4 regions of the Listeria grayi genome follow, and region 1 is predicted to be linked to each of the others. Evidence: riboswitches for the same ligand, from Rfam matches in the RefSeq annotation. Region 1 holds a riboswitch; each other region holds the start of a gene.
What was found. A riboswitch is a leader RNA that binds a small molecule or an ion and turns the genes downstream of it on or off. The one in region 1 is predicted to bind S-adenosylmethionine.

Region 1 (5,799 bases):
CTGAGGGCCACTGTGCGGAAACGAAAAGGACTTCAGCACCATTTGCAGCATGTTTACGCAGCCATTCTGGAAAACGAATATCATAACAGATAAAACCAGCACATGCGAGGTCGCCGATCCGAAAAAGATTGGCGCTATTGCCAGGTCTGATATAGATGTGCTCATCCATACCTTGAAATGGATGCACTTTCCGATAAGAAGCGAGCAAGTCGCCATCTTTAGCAACAGCATACATGATATTAGAGAAATAATCCTCTTCAGAAATTGCTACGGAACCACCGATAACAGTAACTTTTTGCTGCAATGCCAAGCGAATAAGGAAGCCTTTTGTCCGGTCACCGTTAGGGTCGGCAAAGTCTGCTAACTCAGAAAGGCAATAGCCGGTATTCCACATTTCAGGAAGCACCACGATGTCGGCGCCGCTGTTTGCTGCTTCGATCACTGCCTGCTCGATGGCTTGATAATTTTTATCCGGATCACGAAAGGCGACATCTGTTTGACATAATGCGATTTTCATTATTTTCTCCCCCAGTTTGATTCCCAAATCTTAGTCTTTTTTAAGTTTACGAGCCAATAAATTCCCCAATGATTGAAGTAATTGTACCATAATTATCAAAATAACGATGGTGGTATACATCACAGTCGGCTCATAACGTTGGAAGCCATATTGATAAGCGATTGCTCCAAGACCGCCGGCACCGACTAGACCAGCCATTGCAGTAGCACCGATCAGGCCGATCGTTGCGATGGTAAGGCTGAGTGCGATCCCGGAACGGGCTTCGCGAATTATAACAGAAAAAATGATCTTCGGTGTGGAGATCCCCATTGCCTGATAAGCTTCGATCACACCGCGGTCTACTTCTAAAAGCGTAGATTCCATTAAACGTGCGATGTAAGGAGCGGTGTAAAAGACTAATGGCAAGATCACCCCTTGGATACCGATCGAAGTACCAACGATTGCTCGTGTTACTGGTAAAATCAAGAAAAGCAAGATAATGAAAGGCAGTGATCGCAAGATGTTGATGACCCAATTCAAAATCGTATAAATGAAGTAATTTTCTGTTTGTCCGCCTTTTCGTGTCAAAATAAGCAGCACGCCGAGCGGAATACCGATAATGACTGCGATAACGAGTGTGATGATCGTCATTGTCAATGTTTCGAGGATACCTTGCCAAATCACAGGTCCCCAGTTTTCAATGAAAGCATTCATGGCAATTCAACCTCCTCTACAACGACTTGCTGACTGACCAAGTAATCGATCGCATCTTGATAGGCTGTTTCATTTCCCTTTAAATGAACAAGCAGTTTTCCGATCGTGCCGTTTTTGAAATGCGTGATGCCGCCAGCTAAAATGCTAGGCAGGACATCGTAATTACGGGAAACTAAGGCAAGTGCCGGTTCGTCAGCTTCGTCACCTAAGAAATAGAGTGAAACCAATTTCCCCGTTTTCCCGTATTTCTCCAGCAAATCAGCAGGGATCTCATAACCGCCTTCTGTACCGATAAATCGCTTGGTAGTGGGGTGAACGGCTTTCGTATAAATATCCAGTACGGTTCCCTGTTCCACGATCTCTCCATTTTCCATCACAGCCACACGATCGCAAATACGTTCGATCACTTCGAGTTCATGCGTGATCAGAAAGATCGTGATGCCCAATTCCTCATTGATCTTGAGCAGCAGATTTAGGATCGACTCGGTCGTTTCCGGGTCTAATGCGCTGGTTGCTTCATCGCTCAGTAAGATCTCTGGTTCAAAGGCCAGCGCCCGAGCGATAGCGACACGTTGCTTTTGACCGCCGGAAAGCTGAGCGGGAAAATGGTGCTCTTTATCCTTTAATCCGACGATCTGAAGATATTTTTCCACACGTTCTTTGATAACGGATTTGGAAAAGCCACTCAGTTTAAGTGGCTTCGCAATATTATCGTAAACGGTAGCGGTTTTGAGTAGATTATATCCTTGGAAAATCATGCCGATTTTGCGGCGCGCGTGGCGCAGTTCAGAAGCATAAAGTGTAGAAAGATCTTCACCGTCGATTTTTACGCTGCCTTCGTCAGGTTTTTCTAAGTAATTGATACAACGTACTAAGGTACTTTTTCCAGCGCCGGAATAACCCACGACGCCGAATATTTCCCCTTTTTTCACGTTTAAAGATACATTTTTAACAGCTTCTACTTTTTTGCGATTAACAGTAAATGTTTTTGACAGATTTTCTAATTCAATCATGTTTTCAACTCCTAGAATGCAGGTACAACAGAACCTTTGAATTCTTTTTCGATAAATGCTTTTAATTCTTTAGATTGGTAATATTTCTTAAGTGTTTTCACGACTTCATCGTCTTTATTAGCTGTCCGAACGACAAAGACATTTGGATATGGATTGTTTTTGATCGGTTCGTGATAGATCGCATCGTCATTGATCGTCAAGTTGGCACCCATTGCGAAGTTCGTGTTGATTGCTGCAGCGCGTACTTCACTTAATTGCGAAGGGAGCTGTGATGCTTCCAGTTCCACGATATCGAGTTTAAGCGGATTTTCAGCGACATCATTTTTCGTTGCTTTTTGGGAAACACCTTTTTTCAGTTTGATGACACCAGCTTTTTCAAATAGTTTCAAAGCACGGTATTCATTCGCAGGATCGTTAGGAACCGCGATTTTGTCGCCTTTTTTCAGATCCTTGATATCCTTGATCTGTTTGGAATAGATACCCATTGGGAAAGCAACGGTTTTGAAAGCGATGCTGAGTTTATAGCCTTTGTCTTTCTTTTGCTGATCCAAGAAAGGGATCGTTTGGTAGTTGTTTGTATCGATATCACCATCATTCAAAGCTGTATTCGGCGTATTGTAATCGTCGAATGTTTTGATCGTGATGTCCAAGCCATCTTTTTTCGCTAATTTTTTTACTTCTTCGGCGATTTGCTGATGCGGACCGCCAGTTACCCCGATACTGATTTTTTTGGTGCTGAGTGCGTCATCTTTATTACCACCACATGCTGCTAGTGCCAACAACGCAGCACCTGCGATTACAAGTAAAATTGCCTTAAAAGATTTTTTCATTTTTTTCTTCCTCCCTGTGTAAAATACTTTTGAAGTAATAAAAAAACTTCTCTATCACAGATAGAGAAGTTGGGATTCGTAAAATTCCGACTTCTCTTATCTGTCAACATTTAGAAATGTTGCTGGAATTAGCACCTTCACTAAAAAAAGTTAGGTTGCCGGGCTTCATAGGGCCAGTCCCTCTGCCGCTCTAGATAAGAGAATTTAGTTTTTTAAAACTTGTTAATTTAAAATATACGCTATTTGTGCGGGAATTGTCAATCTCTTTTTAACTTTTCAGAAAAATCCCCTAGACAAACGGAACGGGAAAGACTAATATGGAAAGCAATGAAATAAGTCAGAAAGCAGGTGCAGAAGATGAAGATCTCACAAAAACTACAAGCATTGCCGGAACAATTTTTCTCTACATTGGTCGCGAAAGTGAATCAAAAAATTGCGGAGGGCCATGATGTCATCAATTTAGGGCAGGGAAATCCGGATCAACCGACACCGGAATATATCGTGGAAGCATTGAAAATTGCAGCAGACAAGCCGCTTAATCATAAGTATTCGCCCTTCGATGGGAAATTAGAACTAAAACAAGCGGTAGCCGAATTTTATCAGCGTGAGTATCAAGTAGAGATCGATCCGCAGACAGAAGTAGCAATCTTATTTGGTTCGAAAACAGGATTGGTAGAACTGCCGATGTGTGTATTAGATGAAGGCGACTGGATGTTGCTGCCAGATCCGGGGTATCCAGATTATCTATCAGGCGTAGTGCTTGGCGGAGTGAATTATGAAACGATGCCGTTGCGCGCGGAAAATGATTTTCTGCCAGATTATAGTAAACTTTCTCCAGAAACGCTTAAAAAGACAGAAATGATGTATTTGAACTATCCAAATAATCCTACTGGTGCGGTTGCAACGCCTGCTTTTTTTGAGGAGACCGTAGCACTTGCGAAGAAACACGCGATCACAGTAGTTCATGACTTTGCCTATGCTTCGATTGGTTTTGATGGCAAAAAACCAGTTAGCTTTTTGCAAACTGCAGGAGCAAAAGAAGTAGGCGTGGAATTGTATACATTATCTAAGACTTATAATATGGCTGGCTGGCGAGTCGCCTTTGCAGTCGGGAATAAAGAAATCGTCCGTGCGATCAATCTGATTCAGGACCATCTATATGTCAGCTTGTTTCCTGCTATCCAAGATGCTGCAGCAATAGCGCTGACTGGTGATCAAAGTGACGTGGAAGCAATGCGAAAAATGTATGAAAGCAGACGAGATCATTTTATCGCTGCTTGCCGGGAAATCGGTTGGGAAGTAGACGCGCCAGCAGGTTCATTCTTTGCTTGGTTGAAAATACCTACTGGATTTACGAGCGCAAGCTTTGCTGATTTTCTATTAGAAGAAGTGAGTGTGGCTGTTGCGCCAGGGAATGGATTTGGTAAAGAAGGAGAAGGTTATGTTCGCGTCGGTCTGCTTATGAATGAAGACCGCTTGGAAGAAGCAGCACGCCGGATCGGAGCATCTACGGCTTTCCGAAATCCCGTATTGTAAAATTTTTCCCAAAATATGTAAAAAAGGTATTGCGCAAATGTCCAAAACATGGTTTAATGAGGAAGTGCCATTTTTAAGGTGCTTAGGTTCCGTGGTGTAGGGGTTAACATGCCTGCCTGTCACGCAGGAGATCGCGGGTTCAAATCCCGTCGGAACCGTTAAGGAAGAGATCAGCTTGCTAATTTAGCACTGGTCTTTTTTTTGTAGATAAAGTATAATTCAGATAAATTCATGTTTATGTTATAATAGATGGAGTGAGCTTATACGCTCCAATGAATGGCAGCAGAGACTGTAACGAGAGATTAACGAAGCCTGTCCTGACACTACGTCAGTCAAATCCACGAATTAGGAGGATACAACTAAATGGCAGAAAAGAAGATTTTAGTCGTTGATGATGAAAAACCAATTGCAGATATTGTGAAATTTAACCTTAACAAAGAGGGTTTTGATGTTTATTGTGCTTATGATGGCGATGAAGCACTACAATTAGTAGAAGAAGTACAACCAGATCTAATTTTATTAGATATTATGTTACCAGGGCGAGACGGTGTGGAAGTTTGCCGTGAGGTGCGGAAAAAATACGATATGCCGATCATTATGGTGACTGCCAAAGACTCGGAAATCGATAAAGTGCTAGGATTGGAATTGGGAGCGGATGATTATGTAACGAAACCTTTCAGCAATCGTGAATTGATCGCTCGTGTGAAAGCTAATCTGCGTCGCCACAGTCAAGTGAGCTCGCAGGCAGCAGAAGATCAAGAAAATTCAGAGCTGGAAGTCGGTTCGCTGACGATCCACCCGGATGCATATGTCGTATCTAAACGCGGTGACACGATCGAACTGACACATCGGGAATTTGAACTGCTACATTATCTGGCAAAACATATTGGCCAAGTAATGACGCGTGAGCACTTGCTCCAAACTGTTTGGGGCTATGATTATTTTGGAGATGTGCGCACGGTGGACGTAACTGTACGACGCCTGCGGGAAAAAATAGAAGATAATCCAAGTCATCCGGCATGGCTAGTAACAAGACGTGGAGTAGGCTACTATTTACGCAATCCTGAACAGGAGTAGGATGACCGTATGCTAAAAAAGAAATTTTTCCAATCTGTACAATTCAGACTTGTCATCATTTATATTCTGCTGATCATTCTTGCGATGCAGGTCATTGGCGTTTATTTTGTACGGGAGCTGGAAAGCCGACTAG
Region 2 (5,799 bases), 880 kb from region 1:
TAAGTACAATCAAAAATCCTAGCAAATCTATTCACCTCATTTTAAAAAAACGCCCTCCGCAGGGAAATGCAGAGAGCGTTTATTTTTTTATTATTTACCAAAGTCATACTTATCTTCTACATAGATCGAATACCAGATCATGAAGATAACGACTGTCCAGATCTTACGGCTGTAATCAAATTTGCCAGCACAATGATCATCTAGCAATTGCAAGACATATTCCTTGTTGATCAAGTGGTCCGTGGCAGATTCGCGGATGATCGTTTTCACCCAGCTGTTCATTTCATCTTTCAGCCAATGACGGATCGGAACTGGGAAACCTAGCTTGCGGCGGTTCAGTACATGTTCCGGTACAAATGTTTCTGCAGCTTTTCTCAAGATATATTTCGTTGTTCCTTGGGTTGTTTTTAAGGATGCTGGAATTTTTGCTGCCACATCGAATACTTCTTTATCCAAGAATGGTACACGTACTTCTAGCGAATTGGCCATCGTCATACGGTCTGCTTTCAGCAAGATGTCGCCGCGCAACCATGTGTGAATATCGATGTACTGCATGCGTTCCACTGGATTGTAGCCCTCTGTTGCGGCATAAAATGGATCGGTGATGTTGGTATAATCATGGCCTTCTTGATATTTCGGCAACAAGATCCGTTTTTCTTTTTCGGTAAACATTTTAGCGTTTCCGATGTAGCGTTCTTCCATCGGCGTTGTTCCGCGTTCTAAGAAACTCTTTCCTCTCATTCCTTCTGGCATGATGCGGGAAACGCGGTTAAGCATTGTTTTCAGTGCTTTTGGCATTTTGTTAAAGCCGGCTAATGAATTGGGTTCATTATAAATATTATAACCGCCGAACAATTCGTCAGCACCTTCTCCCGACAATGCAACTTTAACTTGCTTGCGTGCTTCACGAGATAGGAAATAAAGCGGAATCGCAGCAGGGTCAGCCAATGGATCGTCCATGTGCCAAACGATTTTCGGCAATTCATCCATATATTCCTGTGGTGAGATCACGTAGCTGATATTTTCCACGCCTAATTTATCAGCCGTTTCTTTCGCAACATCGATCTCGCTGAAGCCGTCGCGTTCAAAACCGACAGAAAATGTCTTGATGGCTGGGTGGTATTCTTTGGCGATCGAGGCAATGATCGAAGAATCGATCCCGCCGGATAAAAATGAACCAACTGGTACATCAGAACGCATATGTACGTTGACAGAGTCATACAGCACATCGCGGATTTCTTTGATCAACGTTTGCTCAGCCGTATTCACGGGTGCAAAACTTGTTTGCCAGTATTTTGTGATCTGCATCGGTTCTCCGATTTTCTTCGTGAAATAATGACCTGGCAATAATTTTTTCACAGAAGTCGTCAATGTATCTGGTTCGGGAACAAATTGGAATGTCATATAATTTTGCAAAGAAACTTCGTCTAATGTTTGATTTTTCAGCGCATGCAAAATCGATTTCTTTTCAGAACCAACATACAGTTTGCCGTCTTCTTCTGCATAGAAAAATGGTTTGATCCCAAAATGATCGCGCGCACCATAAACTTGGTTTGTTTCTTTGTCCCAAATGACAAATCCAAACATACCGCGCAGGTGTTTTGCCGTTTCTTCTTTATGTTTAGCATACATTGCGATAATGACTTCTGTATCACTTTCTGTTTCAAAGTGCATACCCTCTTTTACCAATCCTTCACGTAGCTCTACATAATTATAGATCTCGCCATTGAAAATGATCCAATAACGTTCGTTTTCATAAGTAAGCGGCTGATGCCCGTTTTCTACATCTATAATACTCAATCGTCTAAATCCAAATTGGATATGTTCATCTGTATAATAGCCTTCGTCATCTGGACCACGATGAGTGATCATTTTATTCATTTCTCTAAATACGTCTTTTTCTTCGCCTGTAATCTCGGCGATGCGGTCATGCACGCATCCGATAAATCCACACATGCTCATTCTCCTCATCTTCATAATTCTTAAATCTAGTTATATCACAACGTCTATCATATCATAAAAAAGCGGTATTTGAATAGTGAAACAATGAATAGTTTTACAAGCAAAAATGTCCCTTGCCGGTCACTTGGCAAGAGACATTGAATCAAGCATTTTCTACTAAGGTACGCAAAGCATCTTTTTTATCGGTTTTTTCCCATGGTAAGTCGATATCCGCGCGGCCAAAGTGACCGAATGCAGCTGTTTGCTTGTAGATCGGTCGTCTTAGATCAAGCATTTGGATGATTCCTGCCGGACGTAAGTCGAATAATTGGTTCACCGCATCGATCAAAGCCTGTTCCGAATAGTTGCTTGTTCCATAAGTATCGATGGAGATACTCACTGGCTTAGCAACACCGATCGCATAAGCAAGCTGCACTTCTGCTTTGTCCGCCAAACCGCTGGCTACAATGTTTTTCGCTACATATCTAGCAGCGTATGCACCGGAACGGTCTACTTTGGTCGGATCCTTACCGGAAAACGCACCGCCGCCATGTCTTGCATAACCACCGTATGTATCTACGATAATTTTCCGGCCAGTCAACCCGGCATCCCCTTGTGGTCCGCCAATGACGAAACGGCCGGTTGGATTGATGAAGTATTTTGTATCTTCGTCTAATAAAGTTGGATCAATAACAGCACTGATCACATGTTCATGCAGATCTTTTGCGATTTGCGCTTGCTCGATGTCCGGATGGTGCTGCGTCGAGATAACGATGGTATCGACACGGCTAGGCTGATCATTTTCATCATATTCCACTGTAACTTGTGTTTTTGCATCTGGACGTAAATAATCGATTGTCCCATCTTTGCGCAATTCGGCGATTTTCCGTGATAAGCCATGTGCCAAGTAAATCGGCAGTGGCATTAACGTTTCTGTTTCATTCGTTGCAAAACCGAACATCAGCCCTTGGTCTCCAGCGCCGATCGATTCGATTGCTTCATCCTTTGTCAACCCTCGCGTTTCTAGTGCTTCATCCACACCTTGCGCGATATCTGGTGATTGTTCATCAATAGCTGTCAATACCGCACAGGTTTCTGCATCGAACCCGTATTTAGCACGTGTGTATCCGATCCCTTTGATCGTATCCCGTACGATTCTTGGGATGTCTACATAAACAGAAGTGGAGATTTCCCCTGCTACAAGCACAAGGCCAGTAGTAACTGTCGTTTCGCATGCAACTCGTGCATCTGGATCTTTCGCAATGATTGCATCTAAAATCGCGTCAGAGATCTGATCTGCGATTTTGTCTGGATGCCCATCAGAAACGGATTCTGATGTAAATAAGTGACGATTCTTTGCCAATTGTATTTCCTCCTTTAAATCTTACAAGGCGTCCGGGCTAAATAAAAACCTTTTCTCTAATATGGCCATAGGCGCACAGAGAAAAGGCAGAATTTGTATACCTTCGCTCTCATCGTTCAGGAAATCACTTTCCTGCAACAGGTTAGCACCTTACATCAATTTCATGTAGGTTGCTGGGCTTCAAAGGGCCAGTCCCTCTACCGCTCTGGATAAGATTAAATTTAATATTTGATTGTACTTCCACATCTTTAGAAGAATTCATGCGCTTCTTCAATCAGTGATAAAACTAATTATAAATTAAACTGTGGATAAAAGCAATATGAAAATCAAACAATGTTGGGTTCTTACAAGATTTTGATTTAAACAGCCGGAGTCGCCACTCCGATCGCATTTAAAAGCTCCATGATCTTGCCACGATACTTCGCCACAAAAGCATAGACGCGGTCGCCAAACCATTTTGCAAAAGGCAAATATAGTAGTAAAGACAGAATCGTTGTCAGTGGCAACTGCCAAAGGATCCTTCTGATCGCGCTGAAGCCACGCAGGACTTTTCCACTCGATGTCACTAGATGGATCTCTGATTCCAGTTCTTCTTGTGAAAACAGAACACCTTGATAGCGCTCTAGTTCGATCCATTCCAAATTTCGCAGCCAATCTAATTTTTTCGCCATATTTTTGGAAAGCCGGCAGAACCCGCAGTTTCCATCATACAAGACAATATCTTTCATCATAACCCCTCCTACTTTTCTTTTTCCGCTTATCATTAATTTAAACATATGGTATGATAGGAAAATAGAAATATAGTTCCGTTATCGAGCGTGGTAGTAGCAAGTCATTGCTTGAACGGAAACTGATTTTAATTTGGCAAGATGTATAAAGGAGTTTTTTTATGGATATTTTTCCTCTAGCAGGCATTATTTTTATTGGCTTTTTTGCAGTGATTTGTTTATTTGAATTTATTTTAAAATGGCGCTGGTTCAAATACTTGATCGTGACGCTCGCATTGATCGCAAGTGGCGTGATCTTTTTCTTCAGCTTTTACGGGGCTGGTTTAAGTCAAACCAAAATCGCGATCTCATTATTTTTAGCAACACTTGCAGCTTATATCTTTTCCCTGCTGCTCAGCCTGATCCACCTCTTTGTTCGGAGCGGCTCTAAGCCGAAAAAAGCAACCAAAGCATAAAATCTGAGCCCATTCTATGTAGAGTGGGCTTAGACTGAAGAAAAACACCATTTCAATCATTATCTTACTGTTTTCAGCTTGGTAAAAAATGATTAGATTCTAGGCAAAGCTGAGTACCGAAGCGGAGCGTACTTCTGTACGTGAGCACCGGAACGCAGGCTTTAACGACGAAGATGAGCCCATTCTGTGTAGAGTGGGCTCTTTATTGAAAGGAGATACAAGCATGCGAAGATACCAAAAACAGCTTTGGTTTTGCATCGTCTTTCTGGGAATTTTGCTGGTATTCTTTTTTTATTACAAAACTGCCCAGCCAAAACGAGCGCAAACTGATAAAACAGATAAAAAAATCTCCAATCTTATAAAACAAAAACATGTGAGTGGAACGCTTCTGCTTGCCGCTGATCACAAAGTCACCTCGATACATACTTATGGAGATGCGAATCATTCGACAAATAAGGCGAACCAAAAAGCGCAGCTCTATCCAATTGCCTCCTTGCAGAAATTATATACGGCGGTAATTGTCGGACAATTGATTGAAGAACACCGGCTTCGTTATGATAGCAAATTATCCGATTTTGTAAAAACTGCCCCTCAAGCTGATAAGGTCACTGTCGAGCAGTTACTGAGCCATACCTCAGGCTATTCCATGCCGGAAACCGCGCCAAGCACTCTATTGACTACCGAATCTACTGAATTGAGGAATGCAATCCAGCATACGACTTTTTCGGATAAACAGACGTATGCCTATTCTAATGTCAACTATACCTATTTAGCAGCGATCATTGCTGATTTAGAACAAAAAAGTTATCAAGCGGTCGTTCACAAGCGACTGCTCGATAAATGGCAACTCGCCCATACCCTTTTCTGGGATGAACTTCCTGCTACTGCCTTTCTCCCGAATGAGTACCGATATGATGAAGCAACCAAGCAAGAATATACACAGAAAGAACTGCAATATTCTCAGAAATTAATGAGTAGCCTGCTCGGTGCTGGTAATTTATACAGCAATGTCGAGGATCTCTGGCGTTTTCAAAGTTTGTTGACAACGAATAAACTGCTGACTGCGCAAACAACGAAAAAGATCTTGCTAGTTTCCGGATTTATGGATCCGGATACAGATAAGATCCGATTTAGCGGAAATATTTCGGCAGATGGACAACGAGGCGGCTTTGGTTCAGTCATCTACGGCGATCCGGACACAGGAAAATTTGTGATTTTCCTAGGTAATCAAACAGCTCATGCTAACTTGAATGATATCGCCGAAACGATTTATTCGTATACAAAATAAAAAAGACCGGAACTGTCCGGTCTT
Region 3 (5,799 bases), 740 kb from region 1:
TATACAGATGTATTTACATCTGTCGGGATCGCCTTCAGTTTGTTTTTAGTCTATCTTACTGGCTGGTTGTGGCTAGATCCAGTTATCGCAATCATCACAGCGATCTATATTATGTATGAAGCATGGCAATTGTTAAAAGAATCGTTCCCCCCACTGATGGACGAGCGCTTATCTCCCGATGAGGAGAAAGAGATCAAGCGGATCATTGAGTCATATAGTGATAACTACATCGAGTTCCATGATTTTCGCTCCAGAAGAGCAGGGGCAGAAGAATATATTGATTTTCACCTCGTTTTTCCGGCAAGCATGTCAATCGAAGAGGCACACCATTTGTGTGACGAGATCGAGACAGCAGTCAATGATTTTTATTCGAAAGCGCAGGTATTGATCCACATCGAACCAGAGGAAGAACGGAAAAATAAATAATAATGAAAAGAAATCTATCTTGAGACGGATTTCTTTTTTTATATTGAAAATGATACAATAGAAACAAGACTATGCCGGAAAGGAAAATGAATCATGACTTCCATATTGATTGCAGATGACGACAAAGAGATTGTAGATTTGGTAAAGCTATACCTCCAAAACGAGGGCTATCAGATCTATCAAGCCTATAATGGAAAAGAAGCCTGGGAGATCGTTCAAGATAAAATGCCGTCCTTAGTGATTCTGGATGTAATGATGCCGGAGATGGACGGACTAGAGGTCTGTAAAAAAATGCGCAATGAAAATATTTTGACGCCGATCTTGATGTTGAGTGCGAAAGCAGAAGATAATGACAAGATCATGGGGCTCTTAACAGGAGCTGATGATTATATGGTCAAGCCTTTCAATCCGCTTGAGCTATCTGTACGCGTAAAAGTGATTCTGAGAAGGATCCAGAATATCCGAGCCAATAGTAGTGTCGATACAGCTAAAACGATCATTGGCCCGATCGTGATCGATAAAGATCAGCACATTGTGACGGTGAATGAAAAAGAGCTACATTTGACGACTTCCGAATTTGATATTTTATATTTGCTGGCCAGTGAACCGGGACGTGTTTTTAGCTCAGAATATATTTTTGAAAAGATCTGGCAGGAGAAAGCGCTTGGAGCAAGTAAAACGGTGATGGTCCACATCAGTAATTTACGAGATAAACTTCGCGTTGCTATGGCGGGAGAAAATGTTATCAAGACCATCTGGGGAGTGGGCTATAAAATTGAACTTTAAAAAAATCTTTCTACATGTCAGCCGAATGATGAATATTTGGCAGGTAGCATTCTTTGCGGTTTTATCATGGATGTTCGCATTGTTTTTGCTGCGGACGATGTATCTCTGGTTAGTAGCGATCCGCGATGATTCTATTGTACTCAAGGGATTATCAGATTCTTTTGTCCGCCTATTTGGCAAGACGAAATATACCCAACTGCGGGAGTCTATCGGGTTTGGGATCACGAAATATATCGTTGTTCTACTGCTCGCGACTTTGATTTTCTATTTATTCTACCGCTTTTGCCGGCATCAAATATTTAAGAAACAGCTGCGGACGATCAATTTTGCATTGCGGGAAGACCGTCCTGTGGATACCGCCAGTTATGTAAAGGATATCCAAGAGCTGGAAGAAAATATTGAGAATATGCGTAAACGGCAGCGTGTGCTTATGGAACAAGAATCACAAGCTCAAAAGGCGAAAAATGATTTGATTACCAACGTATCACATGATCTACGGACGCCGCTGACTTCGATCTTGGGTTACCTAAGCTTTATTCACGAAGACCGCTATCGTGATGAGATCGAACTGCGCTATTACACCGAATTAGTGTATGGCAAGGCGAAGCATCTTCATAAGTTGATTGACGACTTGTTTTCCTATACCCGTTTGGAAAGTACGGAATATCCGCTGAAACATGATATGCTTGATATGAACGAACTACTGAGCCAGCTTGTTTTAGAGTTCGAAGCACAAGCAGCTGAACGAAAAATCAAGATCAATGAGAGCTATCAACTTGATAAATTGATCGTAACAGGTGATGGGAATCAGATCATGCGGCTATTTGAAAATTTATTTTCCAATGCGCTCCGCTATGGCGAAAATGAGTTGGAGATCGTAGCTCGAAAAGAAGAAGAAATGGCTGTGGTCGAGGTTTCTAATTATGGAGAGGAAATCCCAGCTATCGATTTGCCATATTTATTCGATCGTTTTTATAAAGTCGACAAAAATCGGACGACCACTGGAACGGGGCTTGGGCTTGCGATCGCGAAGTCGATCGTAGAGAAGCACGGCGGGATCGTGACCGCAGAGAGCAAAAATCGCAAAACGACATTTATTGTCAAATTACCGCTTGCTGAGCATCAAAGTCGGAAAAATTGTTCGTATTCAATCAATAGTTGACAAAATTAAGCAGTTCGGTGTAATATAAACGAACAGCAATTATAACTAATAAAATCATATTCTTATCAAGAGCGGTGGAGGGAAATGCCCTACGAAGCCCGGCAACCTAAGCAATTTGCTTAAGGTGCTAATTCATGCAAAACATTTGTTTTGGAAGATGAGAAGAAAGTAATCGACCTCTAAATCGTCGCCTTTCTGCTCACTTGCAGAAAGGCTTTTTTCATATTCTGACAGAAAAAAAGGTGAATAAAAAATGATTACACTCAAACAAGTAGTGAAAGATTATAAAACGAGATCGCAAAAAATCCGTGCTGTTGATCATGTCGACCTTCAAATCGAGGACGGTGAGATCTTTGGAGTAGTTGGTTATTCCGGTGCTGGGAAAAGTTCATTGATCCGAATGTTCAATGGTTTGGAGCTTCCAACAGAAGGAACGGTTCAGATCGGCGAGAATATCATCAGCGAGATTCGTGGCGGCAAACTTCGCAAAGCCAGACAAAAGATCGGTATGATTTTTCAGCATTTCAATCTGCTGTGGTCGCGAACAGTTTTTGAGAACATCGCTTTTCCACTGGAGATCGCTGGCATCCGTGGTGCAGAAAGAAAACAGCGTGTCAATGAGCTGATCCGGTTGGTTGGGCTGGAAGGAAAAGAGCGTTCCTATCCATCCGAATTAAGTGGCGGTCAAAAACAGCGTGTCGGGATTGCCAGAGCGCTTGCCAATGACCCAAATGTACTGCTTTGCGATGAGGCGACTAGTGCGCTCGATCCGCAAACAACGGATGAAGTACTGGATCTGCTGCTTGATATCAATAAAAAACTCAATCTGACTATTATTGTCATCACCCATGAAATGCATGTTATCCGCAAAATCTGTAATCGGGTCGCTGTCATGGAAGAAGGAAAAGTAGTAGAACTCGGCAATGTGCTCGATGTTTTCCAGCATCCGCAGCAGCAAGTGACCAAACGTTTCGTGCGTCAAGTGACCGATTCCGATGAGACAGAAGAACTGATCCAACTGCTCTTAGAAAATTACGGTGAGCAAGGTGAGATCGTGAAGTTGCTGTTTGTAAATAAAAATGCGACTCAACCGATCATTTCAGAAGTAGTTAGGGCGCAGCAAGTGTCATTGAATGTCCTGCATGGTTCGTTGACACAGACGCAAAACGGTGCATACGGTACCTTATATGTTCATTTGACAGGAGAGCCGGAGCGTATCGCCAAGAGTATTGAACAATTTCACCAATTGCAGGTAGAAACGGAAGTGATCAGCAAATGATGAACCATTTATTCCCAGATGTGGATTGGCAGTTGATTGGAACTGCCACCCAAGAAACACTTTATATGACAGTGATTTCCCTAGTGCTGGTTTTTATAATCGGAATCATTCTAGGATTGCTGCTGTTTTTGACAGCTAACGAAGACAGCATTTGGAAGAAGATCATCCATTGGATCACAGCTGTTATTGTTAATATTTTCAGATCGATCCCATTTATCATCCTGATCATTTTATTGATCCCAGAGACAAAACTTCTAGTCGGAACGATCATTGGACCAAAAGCCGCACTTCCAGCTTTGATCATTGGCGCAGCACCTTTTTACGGTCGTTTGGTAGAAATCGCCTTTCGCGAAGTAGACAAGGGCGTTATCGAAGCCGCTAGAGCTATGGGTGGGAATATTTTCACTATCATTTGGAAAGTGCTGTTACCAGAAGCCATGCCGGCGATAATTTCCGGGATCACCGTCACAGCGATCTCACTCGTGAGTTATACAGCAATGGCAGGCGCGGTTGGAGCAGGTGGCCTTGGAAACGCCGCCTATATCGATGGCTATCAACAAGCGAACTTTCAGATAACGATCGTTGCAACCGTGATTATTTTAATTATTGTATTTATCTTCCAAATTATTGGAGATTTATTAACCAAATCGTTTGATAAACGATAAAAAAGGAGAGGGAAAAATGAAAAAGTTTACAGCATTATTTGCAGTTTTAGCAGTTATTTTAGTATTAGGGGCTTGCGGGTCCGGAAGCAAAAGTTCTTCAGGCGATTCCAAGAACAAAGAATTGATCGTAGGTGCATCTAGTTCACCACATGCAGTTATTCTTGAAAAAGCAAAACCGATCTTGAAAAAGAAAGGCATCAACTTGAAAATCGTGAAATACAATGACTATGTGTTACCGAATAAAGCACTAGACGAAGGCGATTTGACAGCTAACTATTTCCAACATAAACCATATTTGGAATTAGAAGAAAAGCAAAAAGGCTATAAATTCGCTGATGTCGGCGCTATTCACTTAGAACCACTTGGCATCTACTCGAAAAAAGTAAAATCACTGAAAGACTTAAAAGATGGCGCTCAAATTTTAGTATCCAACTCTAAATCAGACTGGCCACGTATTATCGGTATTTTTGTAGACGAAGGTTTGATCAAAGTGAAAAAAGGGGTAAAACTACAAGACGCGACTTTCAAAGATATTTCCGACAATCCAAAAAACTTGAAATTCAAAACCAGCTTCGATCCAGGCTACTTGATGACGGCTTACAAAAATAATGAAGGCGATGCTGTAGCAATCAACTCCAACTTTGTCGTTGCGCAAGGCTTGAATCCTGAAAAGGACGCAATCGCATTGGAAAGCAAAAAATCTCCATATGCTAATATCATCGTGACAACAGAGAAGAACAAAAACAATAAGGATGTAAAAGAACTAGTCAAAGTATTGCATTCGAAAGAAATCCAAGACTTTATCACGGATAAATGGAAAGGCGCAGTATTGCCAGTAAATAAATAACAAAAGCAAAAAAAGCAGCGTTCCTTGTTTAATAAGGGGCGCTGCTTTTTTGTATTTGAAAAGAAGAAGTGTAAATTTGCGTTTTTTGGTGTAGAAAAAAGCCGTAAAAAGCTACTTTTAATGCGGTTTTAAAATCCTTTTTTTTGTGGGAATTTTAAAGTTTTTTAAAGATTTTCAAGAATTTTTCTCAAAAAACTTTAACATATCTTACAAAATGGCTCTAGGATAGCAATATTACTATATATTACAAACCGAAAAAGTAAAGCTGTTCTTAAGAATTAAGGTTTTGCAAAGGTTTTCATAGTAAAAATAAAATTGGACAAAACAAAACAAATGAGTTAAATTAATATATGACATTTAATATTAATTTTTGTAATCTAACGGAAACATTAGAAAAGGAGGATTTTATCATGAAACTAAAATTATTGCTCACAAAACCAATTGTTATTTTCTTCCTGCGCACATTGTTTTATTTGCTTATCTTTTTTGGCTTATTTTGGTTCTATGGCTTCAAAAACCCTAATGGCGCACAATTCATCTACAACGAATTTTAGAAAGAAGGGACATTACATATGAGAACACAAACAGAGACGAGTTATTTACTTATGAAACTAAATGAATGGGCGGAAAAAGC
Region 4 (5,799 bases), 380 kb from region 1:
GACAGCAGCGGATAACAAAAATGGTGAAGATAAAGCGAAAATGAGATTGACAAAAGATTTTGCAGATGAGTTTTCGACATTCTTGTCCACGGCTACAGACAATAAATTACCGAAACAAGCAGCTTATGAAGGCATCATGCAGCACGAAAAATTAGTAACCATGGCATTTGAACAAGGCAATCAAGGAAACTATGCAGCAAGCTACAAGACATGGCGTGAAGGATTTGCACAAACATTCGACATCGGTAAAGCGTTAAGTAATGCGATCGTTATGCAGCATCCAGATAAATTTATGGACAATGCCCCAACTAAAATGCCGAATACAGGAATGGGCGGCGCAGAAAATAATACTTCCATGATGACAACGATCTGGGTAGCTCTTACAGCCCTTATCCTAGCCATTGCTGGATTTATCACTTTCCGTCAAGTAAAAAGCAACAAATAGAGGTGTTCACGGATGAAAAAGCTTTCTCTAACATTCATTTTCACAGCAGTACTCATCATTGGGTTAACGATTTGGCTAAAGCCGTTTGGCATTTTTAGCGAGGCAAGTAAGCAGCAGATCAAGGTAGTTCATGACCGTCCAAAAGAATCCGGCAGTGTGGTCAACCGAATCGCCGGCTTTCCCGTTTTGAAAAGCAAACAAGCTGAAATCGAAACGATCCAAAACCGTCAGAGAAACAATCAGCAGGGAATCGAACCAACACGAATCGAGATCCCTGCAATCCAAGCAAAGGCTGCTGTGAAGACCGTTGGAGAAGCAAAAAACGGGGAAATGGAAGTACCAGCGAATACAGTCGAAACAGGATGGTATTCGCCGGGTACACATCCCGGTAGCAATGGGAATGCAGTGATCGCAGGTCATGTAGACAGTAAAAAAGGACCAGCCGTATTTTTTTATTTGAAAGAACTACAGCCTGGCGACAATATTTACCTCTATGATAAAAACAAGCGCAAACTGACATTTACTGTTCGCACGAAAAAAAGTTATTTAGCAGAAAAAGCTCCAGTATCTGAAATCTTTGGCAGCAATACAAAGCCGATGCTTAACTTGATTACCTGCACCGGAACCTTTGACCATAAGCGCCGAACTCATATCGATCGTCTGGTAGTTTCAGCAGAATTAACGAATGACTCCGGGCAAGAACATTTGCAAAAACCAGTTGCCCCGACCCACCTTGAAAAAAGCGGTCAGACATTGAGCTGGCATTCCACACCGGAAGCAGCCGTCGTAGGTTACAATGTATATGCAATAGACACCAAGACAGGGACAAAAAAGCGAATCGCCAAAGTCGCTTCTCACGAGAGAAAAAGCGTTATGATCAAATCAAAATCACACGAAAAATATGGTGTTACCGCAGTCAATTACGATTTAGAGGAATCGGTGCTGGCTTTGGTACGATAAAAAAAGCTGTCCATCAGGACAGCTTTTTTATAGCATTGTCGATAATGTTTTTGTTTCTAAAAAATGCTGAATGACAGGCGCGAATTTTTCTTTTTCTTCTTCGACTAAAAAAGCATCATGTCCATATTCCGAAGCAATTTCGTGATAGTGGACAGGAACATGCCACTCTTTTAAAAGGCGATAGTGTCTGCGGATATCATGGATGCGAAACAGTTGGTCCGTCGTAATACCAATCAATAAGTAGGGAATGGAAATATCGGAAAATGGTGGCCGTTCATTTTCTGCTGCTGATGTGACATCGAAAAGATCGATCGCTTTGGTCAGATAAAGATAGCTGTTAGCATCAAAGCGTTCCACAAAACTGTCGCCCTGATACTGCAAGTAAGACTCGATCTGGAAATGCTCTTTGGAAAAAGCTCGCGGGGAAGATTCCGCCACAGTAAAGCGTTCAAAGCGTTTGGAAAACAATTCGCTTGTCCGGTACGTCATCATGCCGATCATTCGGGCTGTGGCAAGTCCGCCTTCTGGTTGCCCGACATAGTTTCCACCGTTGAAATCAGGGTCATTCAGGATCGCCATACGCATGATCAGATTATAGCCGATTGCATCAGGACCGCAAGCGAGGGGAGAGGCGATGTTGATGATACTCTCTGTTATTTCCGGATAATCGATCGCCCATTGTGTTGCCTGCATACCACCCATTGAACCACCAATGACTGCTTTTAGCTTCGTTATATGTAGTTCTTCTAACAACTCTCTTTGTACTTTGATAATATCTTTTACACTAAAGCCTGGAAATTCAAGACGAAAGGCCTCTCCTGTTTGTGGATTGATAGAGGAGGGACCAGTCGTCCCACTACAGCCGCCAAACACATTGGTACAGACAACAAAATATTTATTCGTATCAACTGTTTTGCCCGGTCCAATATACGGATCCCACCAGCCAGGCGTATCTGCTTCATCATGTTTAGCTGCGTGTGCCGTACCGGTAAGCGCATGTTCCAGCAAAATACAATTATCCCGTTCAGGGGACAAAGTACCATATGTTTCATAACCGATCGTGATCGGACCAAGCCGCTCCCCATTTTCTAAGATAAATGGATGGTGGGCAAATAGCTCTTTTTGCTCTAAATACACTCCGAACACTCCCTTTTAATGCGTGATTTAATAAAAAAACTCTAGCGAGAACAAGTCGCTAGAGTTGATTTTAATGGAATAAACGCGACTTATCTTTCAGTAAATACTGCTGGAATTAGCACCGTAAATTAAGATTCCGGTTGCTAAGGCTTCAAAGGGCCAGTCCCTCCACCTTTCTAGATAAGAAATAGTTATAAAATTAGTTTTATACTACGCTTAATTGCAAGGATTGTCAAGGTGTCCTCAGCGCATATTGGGTTTCCGAAGCAAGAGATAGGCTGCTGAAAGAATTAGCAGTCCGCCGGCTGAAGCTGCTGGAAACGAATCGCCAGTTTTAGGCAGTTTTTTGACACGAGCAGAGCGAAGCACGAGGGTATTGTTTTGGTTGTCTAAGCCGCTTTCCCGCTGGCTCGTGATGATAACTTGCAGGTCATCGCCATCCGGTCCGCCATCTTCGTGATCCGTATAATCCTCTTCCTCCTCATCATAGAAGTAGGTACTCATACCGCTATAATTTCCCGCTTCATCTGTCGCAGTCAAAGAGACGATCATCCCTTCAGGAAGCGCTGTTTCAAGTTCAAGTGCGAAATGGCCGTTTTTATCCGCATAGGTAGACCCGATCAGTTCGCTATATCCGTCCAAAATAAACACTAGCGTGTGAGGATCGGCAGTGCCAACGAGTTTGAGATCCGTTGTTTTGGAAAAATCGAGCTTTGGTGTTTTTAAAGTTGGTACATCATTCCAGATCATAATGGCTATTTCGATATCGGAAAAATTCCCTGCTGGATCAGTAGCCACTACTCTTACAAGCTGATCGCCCAGTTGATTCGGTTTTGGTGCCCATCCTTTTTTGAAAGTAAGTGAAACCTTGCCGCTGTTATCTGTAGCTGTCACTAGATCTTGTGGCTTGATGGTAGTACCTTTGTCGAATACAAAAAGTTGATCTTTTTTCGGTTGGATAAGTGGTTTTTCGGTATCGATTACTTGGTAGCTGACTGTAAAAGTTTCGGTGCGGTCTCCTTTTTTAGCTTCGATTGTTGTAGAAAAAGTACCGACTTTGCTAGTAGAAAGCTGTCCCTTTATGACACGAAGGGCAACGCCGGATTCAGCTGTAAGTAGATCACTTGTTGCTAATTTTTTCCCGATTGGGAATCGAAGTGCCGTTTTTGGATGAGCGAGTGGCACCGCTGTGACCGTATAGCTTACTTGCAGTTCTGTGGACGTATCATCGGCAAATACAACCGTGATCGCTATCGTTTTTTGACCAGCAGTTGTGAAATCAGGTACGGCTCCGGATTTGAAATCCGCGGATTTTACCTTAGAAGGATCTTCCGCAGTAATAAACGCCGATGCTGCTGGTGTTTTTTCTCCTTGCTTGAAGTGGAGATCTTGCTTGGCTGTTACATTTGTCGTCTGGATCGCAACCACTTTATAAGGAACGGTGATTGTTTCCAGACTACCATCTTGATAGTTCACTACTAGCGTTGCAGTATGCATTCCTGCTGTTGCCGTATCTGGCACGTCGCCTTTAAAGTGGACTTTTTCTATTGTTTCCTGTTCGGAAAGAGCAACAAAGTCTTGTGGAGTTGGTACTTGTCCTGTAGAGAAACTTACTGCCGTTTTTGGATGGACAATCTTTTGCCCTTCAAGTGGTGCAGCTGCCGAAACATGGCTTGGGATGCTTAGACAAATTAGTAAAAGCACAGCAAGCCAACAAATAAGTGATTTCTTGATCGTTGTTGTCATTCTTTTGCTCCTTTTATATGTTTTTTATAGAATAGCAATGTTGCCGCTATAAATAATAAGTGAATAAGTAATAGGGAGTGGGAAAAATGGCGGATTTTTGACAAAAAGTTGGCAAGCTAAGCAAAATATTCATTTAATAATAGTTGCTGCTCTTCCGGTTTGTATATTTGCCATGGTTTTGGGGAAAGCGTAAGGATACCCTCTTTTTCTAACTTTTGCAGATTAATGGCTACATAGGTGCGAGCGATATGTAAATAGCTCCCAAGAATTTTCTGAGTGAAATAATATGGAATCAAATACGAGCCGTCTGGTTCTGTGCGTCCAAACTTTTCGCCGATCGCAAGTAGGGCTGCAAGGATGCGTTTATCGGTAGGAAGGTGAAGTAGCTGTTCGCGCCACAACAAAGCTTCCGTATTAGCGATATATAGCTGCTGAATGAGGCGAACTGGTTCAGCAGTGGCATTGATGCGTTCCAGTAAGTAGGAATGATCGAATTTATAAACGATCACATCGCTGATGGCTCGGAAGCCGAATAATGTCTGATTGTCGATTTCCGGTTGTAAGAAACCGATCAACTCATTTTTTCCGCAGAAATACAGGATACTGTCTTCTTTGCTAGTAGATTGATAAGCTACGGCAACACCTTCGATCAAAATATACAAGGTATCGTTGGACCGATTTTCTTCGATCATTACTTGATTGCGCTTAAACTGCAGTCTTTCGTAAGGCAGCTTAGTGTCATTAGAAATGCGCAATAGATCCAGCAGGCTGCTAGAAGCAAGCGCTTTATTTTTTTTGAATAGCATAAAACCGAGTCCCCTTTTTTTATGATACAAATTCATTATAAAGGAGAATCGGCTATTTAGGAACTATTTTAAAAGTGCAGTAGGTAACAATTTGGCTTTTACCAAGCGGTTTCGAATTAACAAGCCGAGATAGGAGGCTAGGACAGCTTTTACTATTCCCGGAATGATAAAAGGAATAAAACCACCTAAAAACGCTTGATGCAGGGTTAAATGTGCTTGAAAAGCCAGCCAGAAAGTGCCGAAAACTAGAGTCACGAATGCGCCGATCACATTAGCGATCGCTGCCGGAATCGGACGGAAATTTGTTTTTTCGATCATATAGCCGGTAATCGCTGCATTAAAGATGAAACCGATCAGGAAACCGCCTGTTGGACTGAGCAGAACACCGACTCCCGATGTTGCTCCTTGAAAAACCGGTAAGCCGATCGCGCCTAGAAAAATATAAAAAAGAATAGCGATCGTACCATTTTTCCAACCTAGAATCGTAGCAGCTAACCCAACAGCAAGCGTTTGTCCTGTAAATGGGATGATGCCGAGTGGAATGGTGATCTGCGCCAAGATAGCGATGATGACCGCAAATAAACTATTGATAATGAGTAGCTGTAATTTTTGATTCCGCATAATAATCCCCTTTTTAATGTCAACTTTTTATTTTTAAAGGTTAACATTATAGAGCAGCTTTTGTCACTATTTTATTTTTTCAGT

Region 2: another riboswitch for S-adenosylmethionine. It lies ahead of metK (methionine adenosyltransferase); the one in region 1 lies ahead of EL241_RS01640 (MetQ/NlpA family ABC transporter substrate-binding protein).
Region 3: another riboswitch for S-adenosylmethionine. It lies ahead of EL241_RS11605 (methionine ABC transporter ATP-binding protein); the one in region 1 lies ahead of EL241_RS01640 (MetQ/NlpA family ABC transporter substrate-binding protein).
Region 4: another riboswitch for S-adenosylmethionine. It lies ahead of metX (homoserine O-acetyltransferase MetX); the one in region 1 lies ahead of EL241_RS01640 (MetQ/NlpA family ABC transporter substrate-binding protein).

The regions. Positions count from the first base shown of each region.
Region 1 covers NZ_LR134483.1:333,110-338,908, forward strand. Annotated here, with positions in the region: gene EL241_RS01625 (carbon-nitrogen family hydrolase) at 1-520, opposite strand, end outside; gene EL241_RS01630 (methionine ABC transporter permease) at 548-1,210, opposite strand; gene EL241_RS01635 (methionine ABC transporter ATP-binding protein) at 1,207-2,223, opposite strand; gene EL241_RS01640 (MetQ/NlpA family ABC transporter substrate-binding protein) at 2,235-3,053, opposite strand; SAM riboswitch class I at 3,147-3,254, opposite strand; gene EL241_RS01645 (pyridoxal phosphate-dependent aminotransferase) at 3,411-4,589, shown strand; tRNA gene EL241_RS01650 (tRNA-Asp) at 4,675-4,747, shown strand; gene yycF (response regulator YycF) at 4,953-5,666, shown strand; gene walK (cell wall metabolism sensor histidine kinase WalK) at 5,676-5,799, shown strand, end outside.
Region 2 covers NZ_LR134483.1:1,213,645-1,219,443, reverse strand. Annotated here, with positions in the region: gene EL241_RS05910 (DUF3592 domain-containing protein) at 1-25, opposite strand, end outside; gene asnB (asparagine synthase (glutamine-hydrolyzing)) at 91-1,956, opposite strand; gene metK (methionine adenosyltransferase) at 2,105-3,304, opposite strand; SAM riboswitch class I at 3,411-3,520, opposite strand; gene EL241_RS05895 (thiol-disulfide oxidoreductase DCC family protein) at 3,664-4,035, opposite strand; gene EL241_RS05890 (membrane protein) at 4,194-4,487, shown strand; gene EL241_RS05885 (serine hydrolase domain-containing protein) at 4,711-5,775, shown strand.
Region 3 covers NZ_LR134483.1:2,344,290-2,350,088, reverse strand. Annotated here, with positions in the region: gene EL241_RS11620 (cation diffusion facilitator family transporter) at 1-426, shown strand, start outside; gene EL241_RS11615 (response regulator transcription factor) at 517-1,212, shown strand; gene EL241_RS11610 (sensor histidine kinase) at 1,196-2,374, shown strand; SAM riboswitch class I at 2,434-2,538, shown strand; gene EL241_RS11605 (methionine ABC transporter ATP-binding protein) at 2,628-3,653, shown strand; gene EL241_RS11600 (methionine ABC transporter permease) at 3,650-4,318, shown strand; gene EL241_RS11595 (MetQ/NlpA family ABC transporter substrate-binding protein) at 4,335-5,165, shown strand; gene EL241_RS11590 (teichoic acid D-Ala incorporation-associated protein DltX) at 5,576-5,719, shown strand; gene dltA (D-alanine--poly(phosphoribitol) ligase subunit DltA) at 5,738-5,799, shown strand, end outside.
Region 4 covers NZ_LR134483.1:714,880-720,678, forward strand. Annotated here, with positions in the region: gene EL241_RS03430 (hypothetical protein) at 1-445, shown strand, start outside; gene EL241_RS03435 (class F sortase) at 458-1,405, shown strand; gene metX (homoserine O-acetyltransferase MetX) at 1,433-2,542, opposite strand; SAM riboswitch class I at 2,629-2,729, opposite strand; gene EL241_RS03445 (Rib/alpha-like domain-containing protein) at 2,786-4,288, opposite strand; gene EL241_RS03450 (Crp/Fnr family transcriptional regulator) at 4,405-5,094, opposite strand; gene EL241_RS03455 (biotin transporter BioY) at 5,158-5,715, opposite strand.